2 regions of the Sneathiella sp. P13V-1 genome follow, and region 2 is predicted to be linked to the other one. Evidence: riboswitches for the same ligand, from Rfam matches in the RefSeq annotation. Region 2 holds a riboswitch; the other holds the start of a gene.

Region 1 (11,651 bases), on a different contig from region 2:
GTGCACTTCTCACAAATAGGGTTGCAGGTACACCCGACTGCTTGACGGCTTCGATGGTTTTTTGAGCCCCTTTGGCCGTGTAAGCCATGTATAAAAATACTCTTTCCGGCCCCAAACCTTCACATGGTTCAAGGTGGTCTTCAATAGGCCCCACATATTCTTCGGTGCGAAGATCCGCATAAGCGTCCATCTCGGGAACAGTCACAACAAATGCGCCTTCTGTATCAAAAATCTGAGGCAGTCTTTCCAACGGCCTTATCCCCAGTTTTTCTGCTGCTTTTTGGAAAACTCCTAAAAGCTGCTTTTCTTCAACAATCAAATCGGCTCTTTTTTGAAGTCTCGGATATTCTTCAACGGAGCTTGGCGGCAAGGTAAACCCGTTCCCCATATTGATCATTGGACGCGTGCCGCGCATGGCAAAACTGAGACAGGGGCTATGATCCGCAATAACGAGGTCTGCATCAATGGTCTCAACAAGATCGATCCATGCGCTTGCTAAATTTTCCAAACGTCCCGTCAAACCAAAACCCTGTCTTGCCAGAACATCTGTATATCTGGCAGTGGGAAGTTTGTTGATGTCCTTAATTGGCGGAACTGTCCAAAAAGGGGCTTGAAGAACTTTGTAGCCATGGCTTTTGATTTTTTCAGTTGCCTGTAGCGGGTTTCTGACGGCGAAAATTATGTCGTGATTCCCGCGTTGTCTAAGCCTGTCCGCCAACCGGAGCATAGGGTAGATGTGGCCGAGATTGGCCCCAAATTCAGATCCAAAAAGAATACGCCCCACGATCCCACCTTATTGTATATTTGCCAAGCAATCTGTTGAGAATTTGATAGAAACATTCTACAGCTAGTTTTGCAATATCGTGTTGTTATTGAAACAGGCAATTTATGTGATGCAGATGACATTGGAAGAATTAGACACCCCAACCCTATTGCTTGACGAAGATATAATGAGAAGAAATATCAAGCGATTACAGGATAAACTTGATCTGCATTCTGTTCAGTTGCGCCCTCATTTGAAAACGTGCAAATCCTTGCAGATTGCCAAGCAAATCAAACCTGTAGGGCCTGATGCTTCGATAACGGTCTCCACAATTGCCGAAGCGGAGTATTTCTTCGAAGGGGGATACGGCGATATTCTCTATGCGGTATCTGCTACGCCGCATAAACTCATTCGTCTTAAAAAACTACAGGATCGGGGGGCTCAAATTACCCTTATTCTTGATCATATAGAGGGCGCAAAACAGATTGCTGATGCAGCAATAAAACTGAATACCAGTTTCCCATGCCTGATCGAAATCGATTGTGATGGTAAGCGTGCAGGAATTAAAGCAGATGATGATGCTCTTCTACCTCTTGCAACCTTCATCAATGATCAAAACGGAGTGTCTCTTGCTGGAGTAATGACCCATTCAGGGGGCTCATATGCTGCCAATGATATTGCTGCTATTAAACAAGTTGCAATCGACGAAAAGATCGGCATTACAACAGCGGCTTCAAGAATTCGCGAAGCCGGGCTTCCTTGCCCAATAGTCAGCGTCGGTTCGACTCCAACCGCTACTTTTGCTGATGATTTCAAAGGCATTACCGAAGTACGTGCAGGCGTTTATGTCTTTCAGGATCTTGTCATGGAAGCGCTGAATGTTTGTGAAAAATCGGACATTGCCATATCTGTTCTTTCAACAGTCATAAGCCATAACAAAACACATAATCGCCTACTTTTAGACGCAGGAAGCCTTGCGTTATCTGCCGATCCAGGAAAAGTGAACGAAATGGGCAACAAACATTTCGGCCAAATCTGTCACGCAAAAACCGGCAAGCCAATTGATAATTTGTATATTTCGAGCATGAATCAAGAACATGGGTTGATCTCTTTGGATGGGCTTGAGTATCAATTGGACGATTTTCCAATTGGAAGTCAGGTGCGTATTTTACCTAACCACGCGTGCATTACTGCGGCCGCTTACAATGAATATCAACTTTTAAGTAGTCCTTCTTCGGTTGATGGAACATATGAGCGTTGCAACGGTTGGTGAACTGGCTGACTAAGTTGTTATCTTATATCGCTTGACCGATTTCAATTTGCCTCTTAGCCTGAACGGTATAAGTAGTAATGATATCTGGATATCACTGATGGGAGAGATCGGTCTTCCGACGCCGAAGGAGCAACCGCCCCGGAAACTTTCAGGCACCCGTACTGTCAGTGATCAGAACTCTGGAGAGAGGGCTTGTGCCCCACCGAAGAGGTAAGCCGCTTTAAAGCGGTAATCTTTCAGGTAAACGGACAGAGGGGGCATCAAGGAGATACCGTTTGGCGGTATTTTTTAAAGGATGCCGCAATGACAGAAGATACAAAAATTCAGACCCCCGGTAACGTCACACCCGTTGTGCCCCATTGGCGCAGGGAAATTAAACCTGTCGAAAGCTCCCAGCTGGAAGTCAACATCTCTGTCACGGATCTCTATACCATTGGTATTGGCCCCTCCTCTTCTCATACTGTGGGGCCCATGCGTGCCGCAAAACGATTTGTTGATTTACTGTCCGGAAAAAATATTCTGGAAAAAACTTACCGTGTGATTGTCGAATTATATGGCTCTCTTGCTCTCACCGGACATGGGCACGGTACTGACCTTGCCATAATGCTGGGGCTAAGCGGCGAACGCCCTTCGAAAGTCGTTCCTGAAAGCATCCCACTTACGCTGGAAAACATCAGGCAACAGAAACGGCTGAACCTATTGGGGCTCAAGCTGATTGAATTCCACGAAGAGGAACATCTTCTCTTCCTAAAAGACAAAATGCTTCCTGAACATTCTAACGGAATGCGGTTTTACGCCTTTGATTCAGATGGCAACCAAATAGCGACCAAGGACTATTTCTCAGTGGGTGGCGGATATGTCGTAACCCATGATGAAGGGGACCGGGCTGAAACAAAAGGCCACAATATTTCTCTTCCCCACCCGTTCACTTCTGCGGATGAATTGTTGGCGATCGGAAAGGAGACCGGCCTCTCTATCGCCGAAATTATGCTGGAGAACGAGAGCTGCTGGCGAGAGGAAACAGAGACACTGGAATTTGTCGATTCAGTTGCGGATGCCATGATCAATTGCATCCAGCGAGGATGTGAAACAGAGGGTATTCTGCCTGGTGGATTGGACGTTAAACGACGCGCACCAAGCCTGTACTCAGAACTGATGGCTAACCCTGAGCGGGCCTCACGTGACCCGCTCACTGTGCTCGATTGGGTCAATCTCTACGCTCTTGCGGTAAATGAAGAGAATGCAGCGGGGGGCCGTGTCGTTACAGCCCCGACAAATGGCGCGGCTGGTGTGATCCCGGCCGTTCTCAAATATTACCAACGCTTCTGTATTGGCGCTACGCAAGAAGGCACCAGGAACTTCCTGCTGACGGCCGCCGCGATTGGGTCGATTTATAAAAAGCGTGCTTCCATCTCCGCTGCAGAAATGGGATGCCAGGGAGAAGTGGGTGTTGCCTGCTCGATGGCAGCGGGCGCACTAACAGCGGTTCTTGGCGGCACGAACGAACAAGTTGAAAACGCGGCTGAAATTGGAATGGAGCACAATCTGGGCCTCACCTGTGATCCAATCGGCGGTTTGGTTCAAATTCCCTGTATTGAGCGCAATACCATGGGGGCTATGAAGGCGATTAATGCTGCCCGTTTAGCCTTGTCTGGCGATGGTCAACATGTTGTATCACTTGACGAGGTGATTGAAACCATGCGTCAGACAGGTCTCGACATGCTCAGCAAATATAAGGAGACCTCACAAGGAGGCCTAGCTGTGAATGTGGTAGAATGCTGAACCGCTATTTTTCTTCAGTCAAAACCTTCTGAACATAAAGCGGCAGAACGAAAGACGCCTGATGAATTTCAGGAGTGTAATAATCCGTTTTGATTTCCGCCGCTAAATACCGGTCAGCCAGCACTCCCAGATCCAGTTTCCGCAGGCGAGGGTTATCTGTCGCCCATCCGAAGGCCAACGGTCCACCGACATAGCTCGGGATTGTCGCCATATAGAAACTCACGTCCTCAAAAATAGTTCCAAAGCGATCATAGCTATTGCGAAGTTCATCTGATTGAACAAATGGGACCCCGTTTTGGGTCACAATAATACCGCCATCGCTTAAGCAGCTTTTACAGTCAGTATAAAACTCTTGAGTAAAAAGAACTTCACCCGGGCCATGTGGATCCGTTGAATCGACGACGATAACATCCCATTTTTCGTCTGTTTCCTTGACGAATTTGCAACCGTCCGCAACAACAAGGTTCATCCGCGGATCTTCGAAGGCTCCGCCGCTTACGCTAGGCATATATTTGATCGAAAGATCAATGACAGTACGGTCAATATCCACAAGTGTGACATCCACATTCTTGTATTTCATGGCTTGGCGCGCAGCGCCGCCATCACCACCACCGATAATCAGGATACGTTTCACATTGCCATGCGCCAGCACTGGCACATGTACAAACATTTCGTGATAAATAAACTCGTCTTTTTCCGTGGTTTGAACAGCACCATCCAGTGACATGACTCTGCCGAAACGGGGATTTTCGAAAATCATCAGATCCTGCAGATCCGTTTTTTCCCGATAGTAAATCTCCCCTACTTCCAGTGCGAGATTTACGCCAGAGTGTAAGTTCTCGTCAAAAACCTCAATCATCCAATTACTCCCCTTTTCAGGTCATTGATCTGGATCGATTTCGGTTTGAAGGCCTGTTTTAGAATAGGAATGCACTTGTGTGGCTTGGCCTTACCACACATAAAGATATCAAGCGCCATATACCCTTGATCCGGCCATGAATGAAAACTGATGTGACTTTCAGCAAGCACAGCAACACCGGAAAGACCGTTTGGCTCAAACGCGTGAATATGGAAATGCAGTAAAGTAGCTTGCGCTTCTTTGATACATTCTTTTAGGGTTTTTTCGATCAACTGAGCATCATTTAGATTCTCAGCATCCCAAAGATCTACTATCAAATGTGTACCCGCAAAGACAATGCCGTCCTTCTGGACAAAATAGTCCGGCTTCAAATCCTGCTCAGTAGCGGGATCAAGCCTGATCACATCTGATGTTTTTTCCATGTTTTCTGCTTACCGGTAAGTTTTATGGAGGATCTAAAATTTTGCGCCTTATCGCTAAAAAACCGCCGGATTACAAGGAAAATCGACAGCTTTTCAATTGAAGGGTTGATCTTCGGCTAGTTTGTTCTCAAATATAGGGCACGGGGTGCGAAACGACTAAGGATTATAGCATGATTAAAGGGCTACATCACAACGCGTATCGCTGTCGCAACTCTGAGGAAACACGAGCCTTCTACGAAGACTTCCTTGGCCTGCCGTTGGTCAATGCGTTTCCCATTGGGGAGACAAAGACTGGCCGCTCAACAAATGCGCTTCATACATTCTATCAAATGGATGATGGGTCATGTCTCGCATTTTTTGAAGTTCCAGGTATGGAGTTCGACTTTAAAGAACAACATGATTATGACTTACATATCGCCCTTGAGGTTGCTTATGACGATATGATGAACATGTTTGAAAAAGGGAAAGCCGCTGGCATTGAAACCAGAGGTGTTGCAGACCATGGGTTTATTGAATCTATCTATTTCAGAGATCCCAACGGGTATGTCATTGAACTGACAGCCCCAGTAGAAGGAAAAGAGGCAGACACCCTCGAAGAGGCAAAAAAAAGAGCCAAAAACATCTTAAATGACTGGATGGCAGAGGTTTCTTAAATTCCACTGTTGCCCCGTCCTGTCCTATATGCAAAAACCATGTTTCAATTTATGGGACGGGACGCATGGGCATCACTTTCAAAAGCATAGTAATTTCTGCAGCGGCTTTTTTTGCGCTGGCGAATTCTTCTTACGCTCAGACAAATGATCGTTATATAGGATATTACTACCCTGCCCCGCAGCAAATCGAGGCCTATTGCGCACGAGTTCCCACACTAAAGGATGTCAATAAGAAGCGCCGGGTGGGTTTCATAATCGGGATCAAAAGTGGTCAACAAAACCAGCAGTATGAATCCCCTTACTCAGTTTTCGCCAAAGGTGGACAATCAACCAAACTCATGATCATTTCCAAACAGGAAGGGTACTTGAATACAATTTACAGGGCACGGGCGCTTCTCGCTGATCTATCAGTTAGTGCAAGGACCACACCCATTTTTGCAAAAAGTGGCGTTGCAGAAAGCCTCACCTTCCTGGATCTGATTAGCACCATGGGTTTTGAATCTGTCACGCTAAGTGATGGCGCTTCTTTTTCTCATCAGGTTCTCATATTTCCGCAAGGTCATCGCAATTGCGTAAAAGCACCTGCCCCAAACAAATCAAAACAATGAATAAGACAACTTGAGTTTGATAACATGCCTGAACAAAACTTCATCTTGAACCTGTCATGCGAAGACAAACCCGGAATTGTGGCTGCCATAACCACTGAACTTGCAGCTAATGGATGCAATATCACTGAAAGTAATCAGTTCTGGGACAAGCAAACAGATCGATTTTTTATGCGAATTGCGTTTGCAGCGCCCGCTGAAACTACAAAAGAAAAGCTAGAACATGCTTTAACACCAGCTGTTGAACGTTTTCAGATGAAGGTTGGGTTAAGTGATGCCGCTAGAAAACCACGCATCATCGCTATGGTCTCCAAATTCGATCATGCATTGCTTCATCTGCTCTATCAAATTCGTGTTGGGTGGCTTAACGCAGAAGTTGTCGCCATTGTCTCGAACCATGAAGACAGTCAAAAAACCGCGGAAGTCGAGGGTATCCCCTACTACCATTGGCCCGTAACCAGGGAGAACAAAGCTGACGTAGAAGAAAAATTATTGAAGCTGAGTTTTGAGAAAGATGCGGATCTGGTTGTTCTTGCCCGCTACATGCAGATTTTGTCTGATAATTTATCTAATCGGTTATTTGGCCGCATTATCAATATCCATCATTCGTTTCTGCCCAGTTTCAAGGGCGCCAAGCCTTACCATCAGGCCCATGAACGTGGTGTGAAACTTATCGGCGCAACGGCTCACTATGTGACCCCTGATCTGGATGAAGGCCCAATCATTGAGCAGGAAACAGAGCGAGTAACCCATTCAATGACCGCTGATGACCTTGTGGCGACTGGCCGCGATGTGGAAAGCCGTGTTCTTGCTCGTGCCGTAAAAATGCACCTTGAAAATCGGGTTATGTTGAACGGTCAAAAAACAGTCGTTTTCAAATAAAAAAGGCAGCCGAACGGCTGCCTTTCCCATAACTGCTGAAGTTGACTAAGCAGCTCTGATATCGTTCAGGAAGCTATCAATTACGCCATTCAGGTCTTTAGACAGACTTTCCAAAGCCTCTGATGCAGACAGTACATTATTCGCCGCCTGACCGGTTTCTTCAGACTTCTCTGAAACCTCGCTAATTTTGGCGTTTACTTGAGAGGTACCATTCGACGCTTCTTGCACACTTCTGGAAATTTCAGTCGTTGCTGCATTCTGCTCATTCACAGCTGAGGAAATCCCAACAGTGGCCTCACGAATGGTACGGATCACATCTCCGATCTTACTAATGGCCTCAACTGCGCCATTAGTTGCATTTTGCATTCCATCGATTTGCTGAGCGATTTCCTCAGTTGCCCGTGCAGTTTGCGTCGCCAGACTTTTCACCTCTGATGCCACTACGGCAAAACCTTTACCTGCATCACCAGCCCGAGCCGCTTCAATCGTAGCGTTTAAAGCGAGTAGATTTGTCTGCCCAGCAATGTCACTGATCATTTCAACAACTTCACTGATTTTCTTGGCAGCATTAGCCAAATCTCCAACCGAAGTAGTTGTACTTTCAGCTTCAGAGACAGCTTCTTCAGAGACATCAGTTGCCTGTGTTACCTGACGTGATATTTCACCAATTGAAGCTGACAGTTCTTCTGCTGCAGAAGCCACAGTCTGAACATTTGAAGAGGCTTCTTGCGAGGCGACAGATACATCACCTGACAGATTACGGGTTCCATCAGCCGTTGCTACAAGGTCATTGGCTGTAACCTGCAACTGATTTGCTGATCCAGTCAATGTTTCCATAATGGATGAGATACGACTTTCAAATTCTTTGATAATCGCAGTAATTCTCTCTGCGCGCGCGGCCTTCTCTTCTGCCTCAAGACGTTCACGCTCACGTTCTTTTTCAAGGCGTTCTTGCTCTCTTTCACGTTCTATACGTTCACGTTCAGCAGCCGCCGCTTCTGCTTCTTTAGCTTCCGCTTCCAGACGCTTCTGCTCAATCGCATTATCTTTAAACACCTGAAGTGATTGAGCCATATCGCCAACTTCATCACCGGTATCTTGTGCTGGCACTTCAACATCCAGATTACCATCTGAAAGTTGCATCATCGCTTGGGTGATCTCAATCAGCTTATTTGCGATTTGACGGGAGAACAAGTATCCGACCGCGCATACAAGAACCAATAGACCTAAGCCAATCATCAGCATGTTATTACGCATCGAAGAAATTGGTGCGAAAAACTCTGCTTGATCAATCTCAGCAATAACAGCCCAGCGAACACCAAGGAAATCAATATAATTATATACAGACTTCACTCGCTCGCCTCTATAATCAATACCCTTTAGCGCGCCTGACTTCCCACTTAAAGCAGCTGATGCAGCTTCGGTTTTGATCTCGCGTTTCAAAATCGTACTCTCATCTGAAAAACGACTGTCACTACGCATGAGGTTATCGGTGCCGACAATGTAGGCTTCACCAGTTTCCCCAAGACCAGTTGCGTCATTCATCAAAGCATTTAGACGCGAAATTGACATCTGATAGGCAATCACACCGATTGCCTGATCACCTCTAAAAACTGGTGTTGCAATAAAGCTGGCAGGCGCATCATTACTGGGCGCATAAGGGGCAAAATCCTGAAAGGCAACAAATCCAACTTCTGGATTGGCCATAGCCTCCCGGTAAACTGCGCCTAACCCACTGTCTTTCCACTTCCCGCTCACAAAATTTGTCGCGTAATCATTTTCTTTAAAGACGCTGTAGATAAGATCCCCTTTACTGTTGAAGAGGAAGATATCGTAAAACTCACGTGTTTGCTGAATATCTCTGAACCAGGGGTGGAATACTTTATGAGTGAAACTGTAAATCGATCCATCTGAAGCAAAATCCAGTTTTTCCTTTTGGCCCAAAGGATATTCATTTTCCTCAATGTATTTCTTCTGAAGATACGCAGTCTGATCTTTACCTAACTGGCTCCATGCACCATTAAATTTAGTGATCGCATCCACAACATTTGAGCTTCTTGAGATGATATACAAATCTTCCTGAATGTTTTTCAAATAGCTTTCCAGAGAAGATTTTCTCTCTTGAACGGTTACCAGAAGTTTTTCTTCTGTTGCCTTATCCAAGGAATTGGACCCTTGAATATAGCCCGTAATTCCCATACCCAACCCGAGGAAAAGGGACGCAGCCAAAACAAGAAGAGGGAGTTTTTGTGAAATTCGTAGTTTAAAGAAATTAGCCATACTCATCACCTAACGGTACTTCTGAACAAATCTTCCAAGGTTCAGATTCCTAACGTTAGAAAAAGAGTGCGCCCGCCAAGTTTACAAGACCTTAACATTAAGGATAAAGTCATTTGGCGTCATTTCAATTACTAATTTAGTATTAGTTTATGGAAATATTGCACAAATATTTAGCACATATGACTAATTATTAGGCATACAAGAACTCAATATTCGAAACTAAATATTTAATACTATTTGACTATTTTTTCACACATTTTTCGAATCACTTGCCGAATGCCTTCAACATTAGAGCACTACCAAGCCCGCCTGCAGCCGCAATAGAAGCGAGACCTCGCGCTCCCTTTGGCATATCAACTAGTTGGTGAAACATATGCACTAAATTGATAGCGCCAGATGCGCCAATGGGATGCCCCCTACTCAATGCTCCCCCCCATTTGTTGAGTTTATGAGAGGCTTGTTCACCTAAAAATCTCTCAAGCAAGACCCCTTGCAGCGCAAAAGCCTCCATCATTTCAAATAAAGCGATATCTGAAAGTTCGATATCAGCCTTCTTAATACAAGTCTGAATAGCATTTAGGGGAGATAGTGCGGGTTTTGCGGGATCCGTTCCGACACTGACAGAGTGCTCGATTAGGCACCCGGCTCCCCCCAGCTTCTCGAAAACATCTTCACTAACCAACAAAAGAGCCGCGGCTGCATCTGCTTCCACCGCGATAGTCGCTGATGTGAGCTCATAAGGTTCTTTGCCATAGACAACAGGTAACTTCTTAAGGAGGGACGGTGACAGTCTTCTGGTGAATTTGTCGGATGTGACGCCCTCAACCGGTACAATCTGCTTTAAAATAAAACCTTGTGACGCCAACGATTTCTCGTGACTTCTTTGAGCATACTTTTCTTGGTCTTCTCTTGAGCAGTTCAATTCTGCTGACAAATCACCTGCAGAAGCCACCATATCAGGATCCCGTTCTGCCCAAGGGGTAAAAGGAGGGCGAAGATAGGGTTCAGCTTTGTCATCCTTATTCATCGGACGCTTCGATCTGATGGGGGAGCGTGAATAACTTTCAAGTCCCCCAACTATTGCGGCCCTAGCCTCTCCTGTTCGAATAAAATTTGCGCCCAGACGGACAGCATCCATCCCAGCGCAGCATTGCGTGTCAAGCGTGAGAGCTGGAACGCCTTCAGGTATCCCCGCCCTTAAAGCAGCCAGCCGAGCGGGATTGCCCCCGCCGTACAAAGCGTTCCCCATAATAATCTGGTCAACATGACCACCAGCTTCAGGCAACTCTTCCAGCAGAGCACTTATCACCGGCGCAGCCAGTTCATCCGCTTGCAAATGATTGAAGGCACCACCACGAGGGACAACAGCGGTACGCTTTGCAGCAACAACGTAACAGTGCTTCATATTAACCGCTCCAACTCACCCGCACTTAACTGACTTTTCAGCAGCGGAAAGTTTGTTTTCCCTGAACTGGTCATCGGCCAGGCATCTGTGCGGTATACCCTTCTTGGGAGTGCATAATCGGGAAGATACTGACGGCAGGCCTCCCTCACCTCTTTAAAAGTGATCTCAGATGTTGTCTCAACGACCGCCACAATGTCCTGTCCACGCTTTGGATCATCAATCCCAAAAACCGCAGCAGAGGCCACCCCCTTCATTTTAATAAGACACTGCTCGATCATTTCGGGGAAGATGTTGCGCCCTTTCACATTTAACATGCGATCAAATCGGCCGGTTAGATACAAACACCCCGTTTCATCCACATAACCGGTATCCCCCGTGTACAAACCATCCTCACGATTAATAAAGGAATGCCCCAAATACCCAAGAAACTGCAAAGGGCTTTGCACATGGACCCGCCCGATTTCACCGGCCGGACAGACTTTATCGTTGGCGTCCCTAATCTGAAGATTGACCATTGGTAAAACACGGCCAACCGAAGCGTCTGGAATGTTCTCGTTTTTCTTCGCAACTGAGATAAAACTCAGTTCTGAACTTCCATAAAATTCAGCCAGCTCCGCATTTGGAAACAACTGCCTCAACTTCCGATACAGCTCTTCACTGCATTTTGCCCCAGAAGACAAAACCCATTTCACGTGTTCAAGATTTTCCTGCCCGCTCGCCGCACGGC
Region 2 (11,651 bases):
CGTGCATCCATTTGGTAATGCCGTCCATAACGTATTTACTGTCCGTATGCAGGAGAACCTCGCTGGATCGTTTCAGGCAATTGAGCGCTTCAATTGCTGCAGTGAGTTCCATCCGGTTGTTTGTCGTTTCGGGTTCTCCGCCGCAGATTTCCTTGGATTTGCCGTTAAATTCCAGTATGGCCCCCCAGCCGCCAGGCCCGGGGTTTCCAGAACAAGCGCCGTCTGTATAAATGATTACTCTGTTGTCTGAAGACATTATGTGATGCATCCCGTGTTTGATTTCAGCTTCTATATCACAGCCAATGGATTAAGGGGAAATTATGGAAAATTAACTGAATGTTAGGCAGCGTCCCGCAGGATAGAAACTAATTTAGTTCAATTTTATGTTTCTCTCGGGAGCTCGGTCAGGTCCATGGCAAAGAAAATGTTTTCTGCAGAAATTCAGCAGCTTCAGCAACATAACGGTGAAAGCGCGGCTCCTGCCGGCGGAGGAATTAGTACAGAGCAGTATGAAGAGTTGATGGGTGCGATCAGTGGTCTTCGGGAAGAGGTTGCGGCTGGCTTCTCAGAAACCAAAGCCCCTGTTATTGATGAAACTGTGCTGGAAGGTTTTAAAAAGGAAGTTCTGGAAGCCACAGAACTTAAGCATGAACTTGAAGAGCTATCACGCGTGATTATGGACACACGCCGGGAAATCTCCTCCATTAAATCCCAAAATAGCGGTCCGCAAATTCATGCAATGACTGATCAACTTGATGCGGTTGTCGCAGATACTGAAGGGGCAACAAACGCGATTTTGGAATCTCTTGAAATTATCGAAGACAAAAATGAAAGCCTTGAGCTAAATGCTACTGATCCGGATGAGCTGGAAATTACCGAATCAATCAGTCAGGCTGTCATGAAGATTTACGAGGCGTGTAACTTCCAGGATATTACGGGCCAGCGAATTTCGAAGGTTGTGGGTACCCTGAAATTTGTAGAAGATCGCATTGAAAAAATGATCGACATCTTGGGCGGTGAAGAACATCTTGCTGAACTGGGTGGAGTTGAATTCCAGGAGCAAATGGATGGCGATGTTGCCCTAAGCGGTCCGCAGGCTGGTGGTCAGGAAATCAGTCAGGACGAAATTGACGCCCTGTTTGATTAATCAATGCCATAATCAGCCGTGCTTTTAACGGCGCGGTGGAAGCGGATTTTTTTCAAGTATTCTTCTGGGTTCTTGGGTTTCACTAATGCCCCTTCAACTTGATTAATCCAGTCATATAACCTTGTTAGATAAAACCGAATGGCTGCCCCCTGACAGAGGAGGGGGAGGGCCTTCTGTTCGGCTGAACTTAATGGACGGACGTTGTTATAGGCCTTTAACAGCTTCTTGGCCTTGGTCACGTTAAAACTGCCATCGCTTTCAAAGCACCAGGCATTCATACATACAGCGATGTCGTAGGCGAGATAATCATTACACGCGAAGTAGTAATCAATTACGCCGCTCACTTTTTCCCGCAAAAAGAAGATATTATCGGGGAAAAGATCTGCATGGATAACTCCTGACGGTAAATCCTTTGGCCAGTTTGCCTCAAGATGATCAAGTTCCGCCGTGACTTCCTGACGCTCACTTTCCCGGATCATGCCTTTTCTATCATCTTGTAGGGCGCTTTCAAATAGAGGGCGCCAGGCATCTATAGACAGGCTGTTTTTTCGCTGGATATCAAAGTCGGCCGCCGCCATATGCAGGTTTGCAAGGCTATCCCCCAGCAATGCACAATGGTCGGGGGAAGGGCGCCCAATCGATCGCCCGTCAAGAAATTCAATAATTGCGCCTGGTCGGCCTGCAACCTCATTGAGCGTTTTTCCCGATTTATCTGCTAGCGGTCGCGGAGAGACATATCCCTTTTTCGCAAGATGTTCCATTAAGCCTAAGAAAAAGGGTAAATCGTCTACATTTACGCGTTTTTCGTACAAGGTCAGAATGTAAAATCCGCTTGTGGTATGAAGAAGAAAGTTGGAATTTTCAACGCCTTCGGCAATTCCCTTGCACGATAACAGTTCACCCAGATCATAATTATGAAGTAATTGATCCAGCTCTTCGTCAGAAACGTGGGTATAGACAGCCATAAATCTATCCTTATGATTCCAAAACCCGGGGAAGTTTAAACGTCACATGTTCTTCGCTGTTGGTGATTTCTTCGACGGTAATATCAAATCTCTTTCGGAAGGCATCGACGACTTCCTCAACAAGCTCTTCAGGCGCTGAAGCCCCTGCAGTGATGCCGATTGTCTGGCACTTTTCCAACTTTTTCCAAGGGATGTCGCTTGCACGTTGAACCATTTCAGAGATCGCACATCCCGCCTTATTGGCAACTTCTACCAGGCGCATGGAATTTGAAGAGTTCGGGGCGCCGATAACAAGAACCCCATCGCAGTGTTTGGCAAGTTCTTTGACAGCGGCCTGCCTGTTCGTTGTCGCGTAACAGATATCTTCCTTCTTGGGGGAAGAGATATGAGGAAATCTTTTCTTCAAGACGTCAACGATGTCTTTTGTCTCGTCCACTGAAAGGGTTGTCTGGGTGAGATAGGCGAGGCCCGCTTCCGGTTTTGCAGGATTATAATTCCGGGCGTCTTCAACGGTTTCCACCAGTTGAATGCGACCATCCGGTAACTGACCCATTGTACCAATGACTTCCGGGTGTCCCTTATGTCCGATCAGGATAATTTCCATATCATCCTTGTCATGACGTTCGGCTTCGCGGTGTACTTTACTTACCAGAGGGCAGGTGGCATCTATATAGAACATTTCCCGCTCTTCCGCTTCTGCAGGCACCGATTTTGCGACGCCATGTGCAGAGAAGATTACAGGAACATTTTCAGGCACATCCGACAGTTCATCGACAAAAACGGCGCCCTTTTTCTCCAGGTTTTCGACCACATAGCGGTTATGGACAATTTCATGCCTGACGTAAACTGGCGCCCCATATTTTGTCAGCGCCTTTTCAACGATCTGAATTGCCCGATCCACGCCGGCGCAGAAGCCACGTGGCGCCGCAAGAAGCAGTTTTTTGGACAGTTGTGCCATTCTGAACCTTTACTCCCAAGAGAAGTCTTTGAAATGAGCAGGCTTTCCTTGCGCTCAACTCAAGAGCATCATAAGTTTGGCGAATAAGTACATCAATTATCAGCAAAAGACCAGCACAGCAAACATCTGGCGAGAAGTAGATACGGTGGGAGACCAGAGGCGTATGAAAATACTAAACAAAGGCAAATTACTTGTTGCGTTAGGCGGGCTCGGTTTGCTTTCGGGATGTAGTGGTGGTTTCGACACTGATTTATTTTCTGGTGACTTCTTTTCCACTGAGCAAAGGGTGATTACCTGCCCAAATGTGACTACACTTCCCAATGCAGATGAAATTACAATTTTCAGGCAAGGGCCTGGTCGGGATCTTGTGGATGTTGAGTATGAAGGGGTCATCGCACCTGTAAGCGGTGAATGTGAGTATGAGGATGACTTCGCCTGGGTTGAGGTGGACCTGATTTTACGCATTGGCGCGATCAAAGGGCCTGCTGCAACATCTCAGACGCAGGAGTATAATTTTTTCGTGGCTGTAGCGGACAAAGACAATCGTATTCTGAACAAACGCGTGTTTAATAGCCCCGTTGAGGTTCCAGAAGGACGTCGGCGCGGTGCTGTACAAGAAGAATTACGTCAACGCTTCCCAATCAGAAGCGGAACACGGGGAAGCGATTATAATATCATAATCGGTTTTCAATTGAGCGAGGAACAACTCGCCTACAATCAGAAAAAAGTGAGATAAAAAAACCGCCCCTCCGGGCGGTTTTCTTGTTAGATCGCTTTTCTGGCTTCATTGAGAAATTCTAGAACATTTTTCTCAAGATCATGGGTGAGTTGCTGAAGAGAATTGGCTTCTTCCAAAACCGTCTTACTCGTCTTGTTCGTGGTCTCAGCTGAACTTCTGACCTCGCCGATATGCTCACTAACCGATTGTGTGTTACTTGCAGCGCTAACAACGCTTTCAGAGATCTCACGTGTTGCGGAGCCTTGTTCTTCAATGGCAGTTGCGATTGTCTCAACTGCCATATTGATATTACCGATGGAGGTATTGATAACATCCATTGTTTGAACGGCATCTCCAGAAGCAGTCTGAATATCCAGAATTTGCTGACTGATCTCTTCCGTGGCTCTGGCAGTTTGCGTGGCCAGGTTTTTTACTTCATTGGCAACAACCGCAAAACCTTTACCAGCTTCCCCTGCGCGGGCGGCTTCGATGGTCGCATTCAAGGCTAGCAGGTTGGTCTGGCTGGCAATGTCTTCAATCAGTTTAACCACCTCACCAATTGAATTAACAGCTTCTGCAAGGCCCTGAATTTTTGTATTGCCCTCTTCAACTGTTTCGCGTGCCATACCGGTGCTATCCAATGAAGAATTCACCTGCCGGCTAATTTCACTAATGGAGGCGGAAAGCTCCTCTGCTGCACTCGCCACTGTTTGCACACTGCCGGTTGCACTGTTGGCGGCCGTTGATACGCGTTCTACCTGAGTGTTTGTTGAACCGGCATTGTTGGAAAGCGTGTCGGCTGTATCTTGCAGCTCAGTAGATGTTTCAGAGATCTTGTTGGAAAGTTCCCAGATGCCGTTTTCAAATTTTTGAATAACACCATCAAATCGGGTGAGTCGCTCTTCAAAGGATTCGGTGCAGGCGTTGATTGCATCAGCGGTACGTTTGTAAGAACCTTGCATATCCAATGAAATAATCCGGCGATAGTATTTTTGCTGCGATACATGCTCCATAGACGCCTCCGCTTCGCGCATAAACGCATCGGTTCTGTCCACAAGTTCATTAATCGCCCACTGCATATCTTCTAGCTCCCCGCCAGGGGTGATATGGCGAATACGATTTTCAAAATTACCTTTACAGATATCCAGACAAATCTCTGTGGTGCGCTTTATTTCATCGTCAAGACTGGACGTAATGCGCGCTGGCCCATCGCCCGCCAATTCACTGGCACGCGCTTCCAAGAAAGAGCGCATGTTGTCACGTTCCTGTTCAGCTTTTCTACCTTTTCGCCAGAAGACAGTTGCCGCCGCCGCCGGAATAACAAACGCAACAAGGGTAACAATAGCCTGTAGCATTGTACTATCTGACAGAAGATTAGACAGAAAAAGAACAATTGCGGTTGCAACAGAAGCAACGATAAAAATGATCGCCATTTTAAAGTGAGAAGATCCACTTGTCATAGTTGCCTCCTTTTGAATCAACAAAGTCATATAGGGCTGCAGTCGAGGCTTCCAAGCCTTCCCTTGGCGATGACGCAGAATTTTCAATATCTGCTAAAGAGGCATATACAGGTATAATCACGTTTTTAATCAGTTCTTTATCTACGGCGCGTCTGTTGGAGTGATATCCAACCACGTTACCTTGTGGGTCTTTGGACGGGGTGACATGGGCTAACACCCAATAATGATCTCCGTTTTTAGATTGGTTGATGACGTAGGCGAATACTTCTTCGCCAGCTTCAAGGCGGTCCCACAAGAACTTGAAGATCGCTCTCGGCATGTCAGGGTGGCGGATCAGATTGTGCTGAACACCCAGTATTTCTTCTTCGGTATATCCGGAGATGTTGAGGAAGGTTTTATTTGCATATGTCAGCTTGCCAGTCAGGTCTGTTTTGCTAACGATAATTTCTTTTTCACCCAAGGTACGTTCCTGTCCCGTGAGCTCGGTGCTGGGTCTCATTAAATTTCACCACATCGACTAGATTTACGGAGGCCCTATAATTCATGAAATTGGTTAACGCTTGGTAAGCATTAATACTACTATTTTAAAGCTATCGTCTTAACTGTCATTTTGGATGTGAAGCCGTTTGACAGAATGAACTTCTACACTATTATAAGGGCCACATTCAGATGATCCCTGCGGGAGAGATGGTCAAGCCCATCGCCGAAGGAGCAACCGCCCCGGAAACTCTCAGGCACCCGGACCGCAGGAGGATGGAACTCTGGAAAGAAGACAGCTATTTAGCGTGTCTCACCGAAGGGGGTAGGCCCACTGCCAAGGCAGGGTTAAATCTCTCAGGTCCATAAGACAGAGGGGGTCGTTCCGCAAATTTGCGGATGTAAACGATTCTGTTTTATGGAGTGAGAAACATATGGGCGATAATCAGCAAGCATTACGTACCGCTCTTTATGATTTGCATGTGGAACTAGGTGGTAAAATGGTTCCATTTGCAGGTTATGACATGCCTGTGCAGTATCCTGACGGCATTATGAAAGAACATCTGCACACGCGGGATGCCGCTGGTCTGTTTGACGTTTCCCATATGGGGCAGGTTGTCATTAAAGGTGATGACCCAGCTAAATCCATTGAAAAACTCTTGCCTGGTGATATTCAGGGGCTGGAAGCGGGGCAAATGCGCTACAGTTTCCTGACAAATGTTCGGGGCGGCATTATGGACGACCTTATTGTTACTCGCCGCGAAAATGACCTGTTTGTTGTGGTGAACGCCGCTTGTAAGGAACAGGATATCGAAATTTTCAAAACGGGCCTTGCGGGCGAAGCAACAGTTGAAGTTCTGGAAGACCGCTCTCTCGTGGCTCTGCAGGGGCCAAAAGCAGCTGATGTTTTGGCGCGCTTTAACGACGCAGTCACCACAATGCCTTTTATGACATATCGGGAACTCGATATTGCAGGCGTCGCCTGCTTTGTGACACGCTCCGGCTATACAGGCGAGGATGGCTATGAGATTTCCATGCCTTCATCTGAGGCGGAAATGATTTGCCGTAAATTGTTGGCAGAAGATGAGGTTGCCCCTATTGGTCTGGGTGCAAGAGATTCCCTAAGACTGGAAGCCGGGCTTTGCCTTTATGGTCACGATCTCACGCAGGAAACAACGCCGGTTATGGGAACCCTTCTTTGGGCCATTGCAAAACGTCGCCGGGAAGAAGCCAATTTCCCAGGCGCTGATGTGATCCTTAAACAGATCGCAGAAAAACCTGCCATGAAACGCGTTGGCATTTTGCCGGAAGGCCGTGCACCTGCACGTGAGCATACGGAAATTGCCGATATGGACGGTAACATTGTTGGCGAAATCACGTCTGGTGGTTTTGGGCCCACAATGCAGGCGCCTGTTGCCATGGGTTACGTTCCGTTGGAACTTTCTGCCGTTGGGACAGACATTCAATTGATGGTTCGCGGTAAAGCGCGACCCGCAAAAGTGGCGAAGATGCCATTTGTTGAACAACGTTATTATCGCGGTGAATAACGCGGCTCCTCTCAAATTACAGGAATGAGACTATGACAAAGAAATACACTGAAGATCACGAGTGGGTCAGCATTGATGGCGAAACAGCTACTGTTGGCATCAGTAACTATGCGCAGGAACAACTGGGCGATGTCGTATTTGTTGAAGTGCCTGAAGTTGGCGCGGAAATGAGTAAAGGCGATGAGCTGGCCGTTGTTGAAAGTGTAAAGGCCGCCTCTGAAGTTTACGCTCCGATCACTGGTGAAGTGGTTGAGGTGAACGAAGGCCTTGAAGATAACCCGTCTCAGGTTAATGAGGACGCTGAAGGCGATGGCTGGTTTGCGAAACTGAAAGTCAGTGACGCAAGTGAAGCTGATGGTCTGATGGATGAAGCTGCGTATCAGGAATATGTAAAAGGTCTTGCCTAATGAGATATATGCCCCATACCGCTGAGCAGCGGCGGGAGATGCTGGAAAAAGTTGGTGTTGGATCAGTAGACGATCTGTTCGCCGATATTCCGGCCAGTGCACGTGTGGAAGGTTTACTTGATCTGCCGACGCATAAAACTGAACTGGAAGTTGATCGTCGCATGCACGCCTACGGACGGAAAAACCTGTCTCCGGCCGGTATACCTTTTTTCATTGGCGGTGGTGCCTATCGCCACCATGTTCCGACAGTTGTTGATCATCTGATCCAGCGGTCAGAGTTTTTGACAGCCTATACACCTTACCAGCCGGAAATCAGTCAGGGCACATTGCAGGCCCTGTTTGAGTTTCAGACACAGGTTGCCATGATCACTGGTATGGATGTGGCCAACGCGTCCATGTATGACGGGGCAACTGCCTGTGCGGAAGCGGTTTTGATGGCATGTCGTGCCACACGCCGTAAAAAAGCTATTCTGTCAGGTAACCTTCACCCCCACTATAGGCAGGTCACTGACACAACACTTCAGTTCACTGAGTTTTCCGCTGAATCATTACCTGTTGCGACAGATGGTGGTGAAGATCTGACCAGCGGGCTTTCCAAAGAGATTGCTTGTGTTGTTGTACAAAACCCTGACTTCTTTGGCCGCCTTCAGGACTTAAGCGATCTTGCAGACGCCTGTCATGAAGTTGGTGCGCTTCTGGTTGTGGTTGTTACCGAGGTTGTCTCGTTGGGAGCCGTTAAATCACCAGGTGCAATGGGCGCCGATATTGTTGTCGGTGAAGGTCAGTCAATTGGTGTGCCACTGTCATATGGCGGGCCATATGTTGGGCTGTTCGCGACACGCCAGAAATATGTGCGCCAGATGCCTGGTCGCCTGTGCGGTGAAACAGTGGATCAGGAAGGAAACCGAGGTTTCGTTCTGACATTGTCCACGCGTGAACAGCATATTCGCCGTGAAAAAGCGACAAGTAATATCTGTACAAATGCAGGTCTTTGCTCACTCGCTTTTAGCATTCACATGAGCTTGCTTGGTGAAACCGGATTTACAAAACTGGCGCAGGTTAATCATGCGCTGGCTGCGGATACGGCTGACAAACTTACCGCTCTTAGAGGCGTGGAGCTTGTGAATGACAGTTTCTTCAATGAATTTACTCTGCGTTTGCCTGTAGACGCAGAAGAGGTTGTTGGAAAACTGGCTGAGCAAGAGATTTTGGGCGGTGTTCCTGTCTCTCGTCTGATGCCGGATGTGGAAGGAGCGAAGCACCTTCTGCTGGTGGCTGTCACTGAAACGTCTACTGATGAGGAAATTGATCAGTTTGTTTCTGCGCTGAAGGAGATTGTCGATGCTTAATAATGTAGGACGACCAACACGCCCCGAAGCGTCAGATACAGAATCAGATCTGGTTGAAACCTTCACAGGGAACAAAGCACTTAATCTGGAAACACCTTTGATCTTTGATCAAGGGGAACCTGGACGTATCGGTGTCGATCTGCCTGAACCCAAAGCGGTAAAAAGTCGCCTTGGTGGTCTGGATCGTGAAGGTGCTATTGGTCTGCCAGATTTGTCTGAACCTCAGGTGCTACGCCATTATGTGCGTCTTAGCCGTCAGAACTATTCTATTGATGCCGGTTTCTATCCTCTTGGTTCCTGTACCATGAAGCATAACCCGCGCATTAATGAGAAATCTGCGCGAATTATGGGGCTGGGTGATATTCACCCTTTGCAGCCAACAGAAACAGTTCAGGGCGCGCTGGAGCTTATCCATGATCTTGGTGAGTGGCTGAAGACCATCACTGGCATGCCAGCGGTTGCCATGTCGCCCGCAGCGGGTGCCCACGGTGAGCTATGCGGTGTGATGGCTATTCGTGCGGCCCATGATGCAAAAGGAGAGGCCCGTACACGCATTCTGGTTCCAGAATCAGCGCACGGTACAAACCCGGCAACTGCGGCTCTGTGTGGTTATAAAGTGGATCCAGTTCAAGCCCGTCCTGATGGACGCATGGATATGGAAGCCTTTAAAGCAAAACTCGGCCCGGATGTGGCTGGCGTTATGCTGACAAATCCAAATACTTGCGGACTGTTTGAAACAGACGTGAAGGAAATCGCCGATCTTATTCATGGTGTCGGGGGTTATTTCTACTGTGACGGAGCAAACCTGAACGCCATTCTTGGCCGTACACGTGTTGGAGATCTTGGTGTAGATGCGATGCATATCAATCTGCATAAAACCTTCTCCACACCGCATGGCGGGGGTGGTCCGGGTTCTGGTCCAGTTGTTCTGTCTGATGCACTTGCGGCCTATGCTCCCGTTCCTTACGTAGTGAAAGAGGGAGATGAATATCGCCTTCAGGAAAACGTAGAAGGGGACGCAGAAGCAAGCTTTGGCCGCATGAAAGGCTTCCACGGGCAGATGGGTATGTTTATCCGTGCCCTCGCTTACATGCTAAGCCACGGATCAGACGGCCTTAAACAGATTGCAGAGGATGCAGTTTTGAACGCCAACTATGTGCGTGTTGGTCTCAACGATATTCTCAATTCCCCATTTGACGGGATCTGCATGCATGAAGCGTTGTTTGACGATAGCAGTTTGAAAGATACTGGAGTAACTACCCTTGATATCGCCAAGGCGATGATCGATGAAGGCTATCATCCAATGACTATGTATTTCCCACTTGTGGTTCATGGCGCCATGCTGATTGAGCCAACAGAAAGTGAGAGCAAAGAAACCCTGGATATGTTTATCGGAAGCATGCGTCACCTGGTGACAAAAGCGCAGACCGGGAACGATCCAGACTTCTTCACCCAGGCACCGCGTTTCGCACCTCGGCGGCGCCTGGATGAAACCAGTGCAGCCCGTAAGCCCGTGCTGCGCTGGACCCCCTCCGACGCCGACTAGGCGTTGGAGCTCCCAAACTAACCCCTGTCGAAAGGCAGGGGTTTTTTTTAGTTCACTAGAAGTACAGAAAATGCAGGGCTGTGAATAGGCCAAAAAAAACCCCGCCATAGGCGAGGTTCTTTTTAGTATCAGGCTATCGCTTAGTTTAACTGAGAGCCGAGATCTTTAATAGACTGGTCGATCAAGGCACCGCCTTCTTTGGCCTTGATGTTTTCCTTCATGAGCTTCTCTGCTGCGGCAACAGCCACATCAACAGCAAGGCTCTGGACTTCAGCCAGGGCTTTCTCTTCTGCCTGACGGATTTTGGCTTCAGCCATTTCCTGACGGCGTTTCAGAGTAGCTTCCAGCTCGGCTTCGCTCTCCTTACGGAGGATTTCAGCATCTTCCTTGGCTTTTGCAACAATTTCCTCGGCAGTTGCCATGGCGTCACGTTGGCGACGCTGGTAATCAGCAAACATAGCCTGGGCGTCTTCACGCAGTTTCTGAGCTTCATCAAGTTCGTTCTTGATGCGCTCTGCGCGATCATCCAGCTGTTTGGCGATAATGCCTGGAACCTTCACATAAAGCAGGATCCCGATGAAAATAGCAAAAGCAACGGCTACCCAAAAAGTAGGATCAGATAACATGATCAAACCCTCCCTTTCGCACTTGCTTCGATCGCAGCATCGACATCGCCGTCTGCCAGATCAATGGAAACAAGTTTGGAGACGGTTGCCTTAGCAGCTTCACCTGCGATCTGACGCACGTTTGACAGTGCCTCATCCTTGGCTGCCGCAATGGACTTCTCCGCTTCGGCAGATTTGGAAGCAAGTTTGGCTTCAAGATCGACACGGCTGGCTTCCTGCTCTTTGGACAAGGTTGCCTTCAATTCGGTAACCATGCCGTGGGCTTTTGCCCGAGCTTCTTCCAGCGCAGCTTCGTACTCCGCCTTTGCCTTATCGGATTCTTCACTCAAGCGCTTGGCTTCGTCCAAATCCCGGGCAATGCGGTCCTGACGACTTTCCAGTACCTCTGCGATGCGTGGCACAGCTACTTTCGCCATCGCCACATAAAGGACGATGAAGCTAATAGCCAGCC

What was found. Region 2 has a riboswitch for glycine ahead of gcvT (glycine cleavage system aminomethyltransferase GcvT). Riboswitches for the same ligand answer to the same signal wherever they lie in the genome.
Region 1: linked by a shared signal. The riboswitch ahead of GUA87_RS16395 (L-serine ammonia-lyase) and the one ahead of gcvT (glycine cleavage system aminomethyltransferase GcvT) in region 2 are both predicted to bind glycine.

The regions. Positions count from the first base shown of each region.
Region 1 covers NZ_WYEU01000004.1:178,250-189,900, reverse strand. The annotation lists gene GUA87_RS16405 (glycosyltransferase) at 1-784, opposite strand, end outside; gene GUA87_RS16400 (alanine racemase) at 900-2,036, shown strand; glycine riboswitch at 2,125-2,210, shown strand; gene GUA87_RS16395 (L-serine ammonia-lyase) at 2,340-3,818, shown strand; gene speE (polyamine aminopropyltransferase) at 3,823-4,677, opposite strand; gene speD (adenosylmethionine decarboxylase) at 4,674-5,099, opposite strand; gene GUA87_RS16380 (VOC family protein) at 5,270-5,752, shown strand; gene GUA87_RS16375 (molybdopterin-guanine dinucleotide biosynthesis protein A) at 5,818-6,360, shown strand; gene purU (formyltetrahydrofolate deformylase) at 6,385-7,239, shown strand; gene GUA87_RS16365 (methyl-accepting chemotaxis protein) at 7,285-9,519, opposite strand; gene GUA87_RS16360 (thiolase family protein) at 9,785-10,924, opposite strand; gene GUA87_RS16355 (AMP-binding protein) at 10,921-11,651, opposite strand, start outside.
Region 2 covers NZ_WYEU01000001.1:376,937-388,587, reverse strand. The annotation lists gene rnhA (ribonuclease HI) at 1-256, opposite strand, end outside; gene GUA87_RS01925 (protein phosphatase CheZ) at 413-1,147, shown strand; gene thrB (homoserine kinase) at 1,144-2,112, opposite strand; gene ispH (4-hydroxy-3-methylbut-2-enyl diphosphate reductase) at 2,123-3,070, opposite strand; gene GUA87_RS01910 (hypothetical protein) at 3,234-3,806, shown strand; gene GUA87_RS01905 (methyl-accepting chemotaxis protein) at 3,836-5,248, opposite strand; gene GUA87_RS01900 (PAS domain-containing protein) at 5,223-5,747, opposite strand; glycine riboswitch at 5,918-6,004, shown strand; glycine riboswitch at 6,008-6,101, shown strand; gene gcvT (glycine cleavage system aminomethyltransferase GcvT) at 6,160-7,272, shown strand; gene gcvH (glycine cleavage system protein GcvH) at 7,305-7,679, shown strand; gene gcvPA (aminomethyl-transferring glycine dehydrogenase subunit GcvPA) at 7,679-9,028, shown strand; gene gcvPB (aminomethyl-transferring glycine dehydrogenase subunit GcvPB) at 9,021-10,574, shown strand; gene GUA87_RS01875 (ATP F0F1 synthase subunit B) at 10,715-11,200, opposite strand; gene GUA87_RS01870 (F0F1 ATP synthase subunit B') at 11,203-11,651, opposite strand, start outside.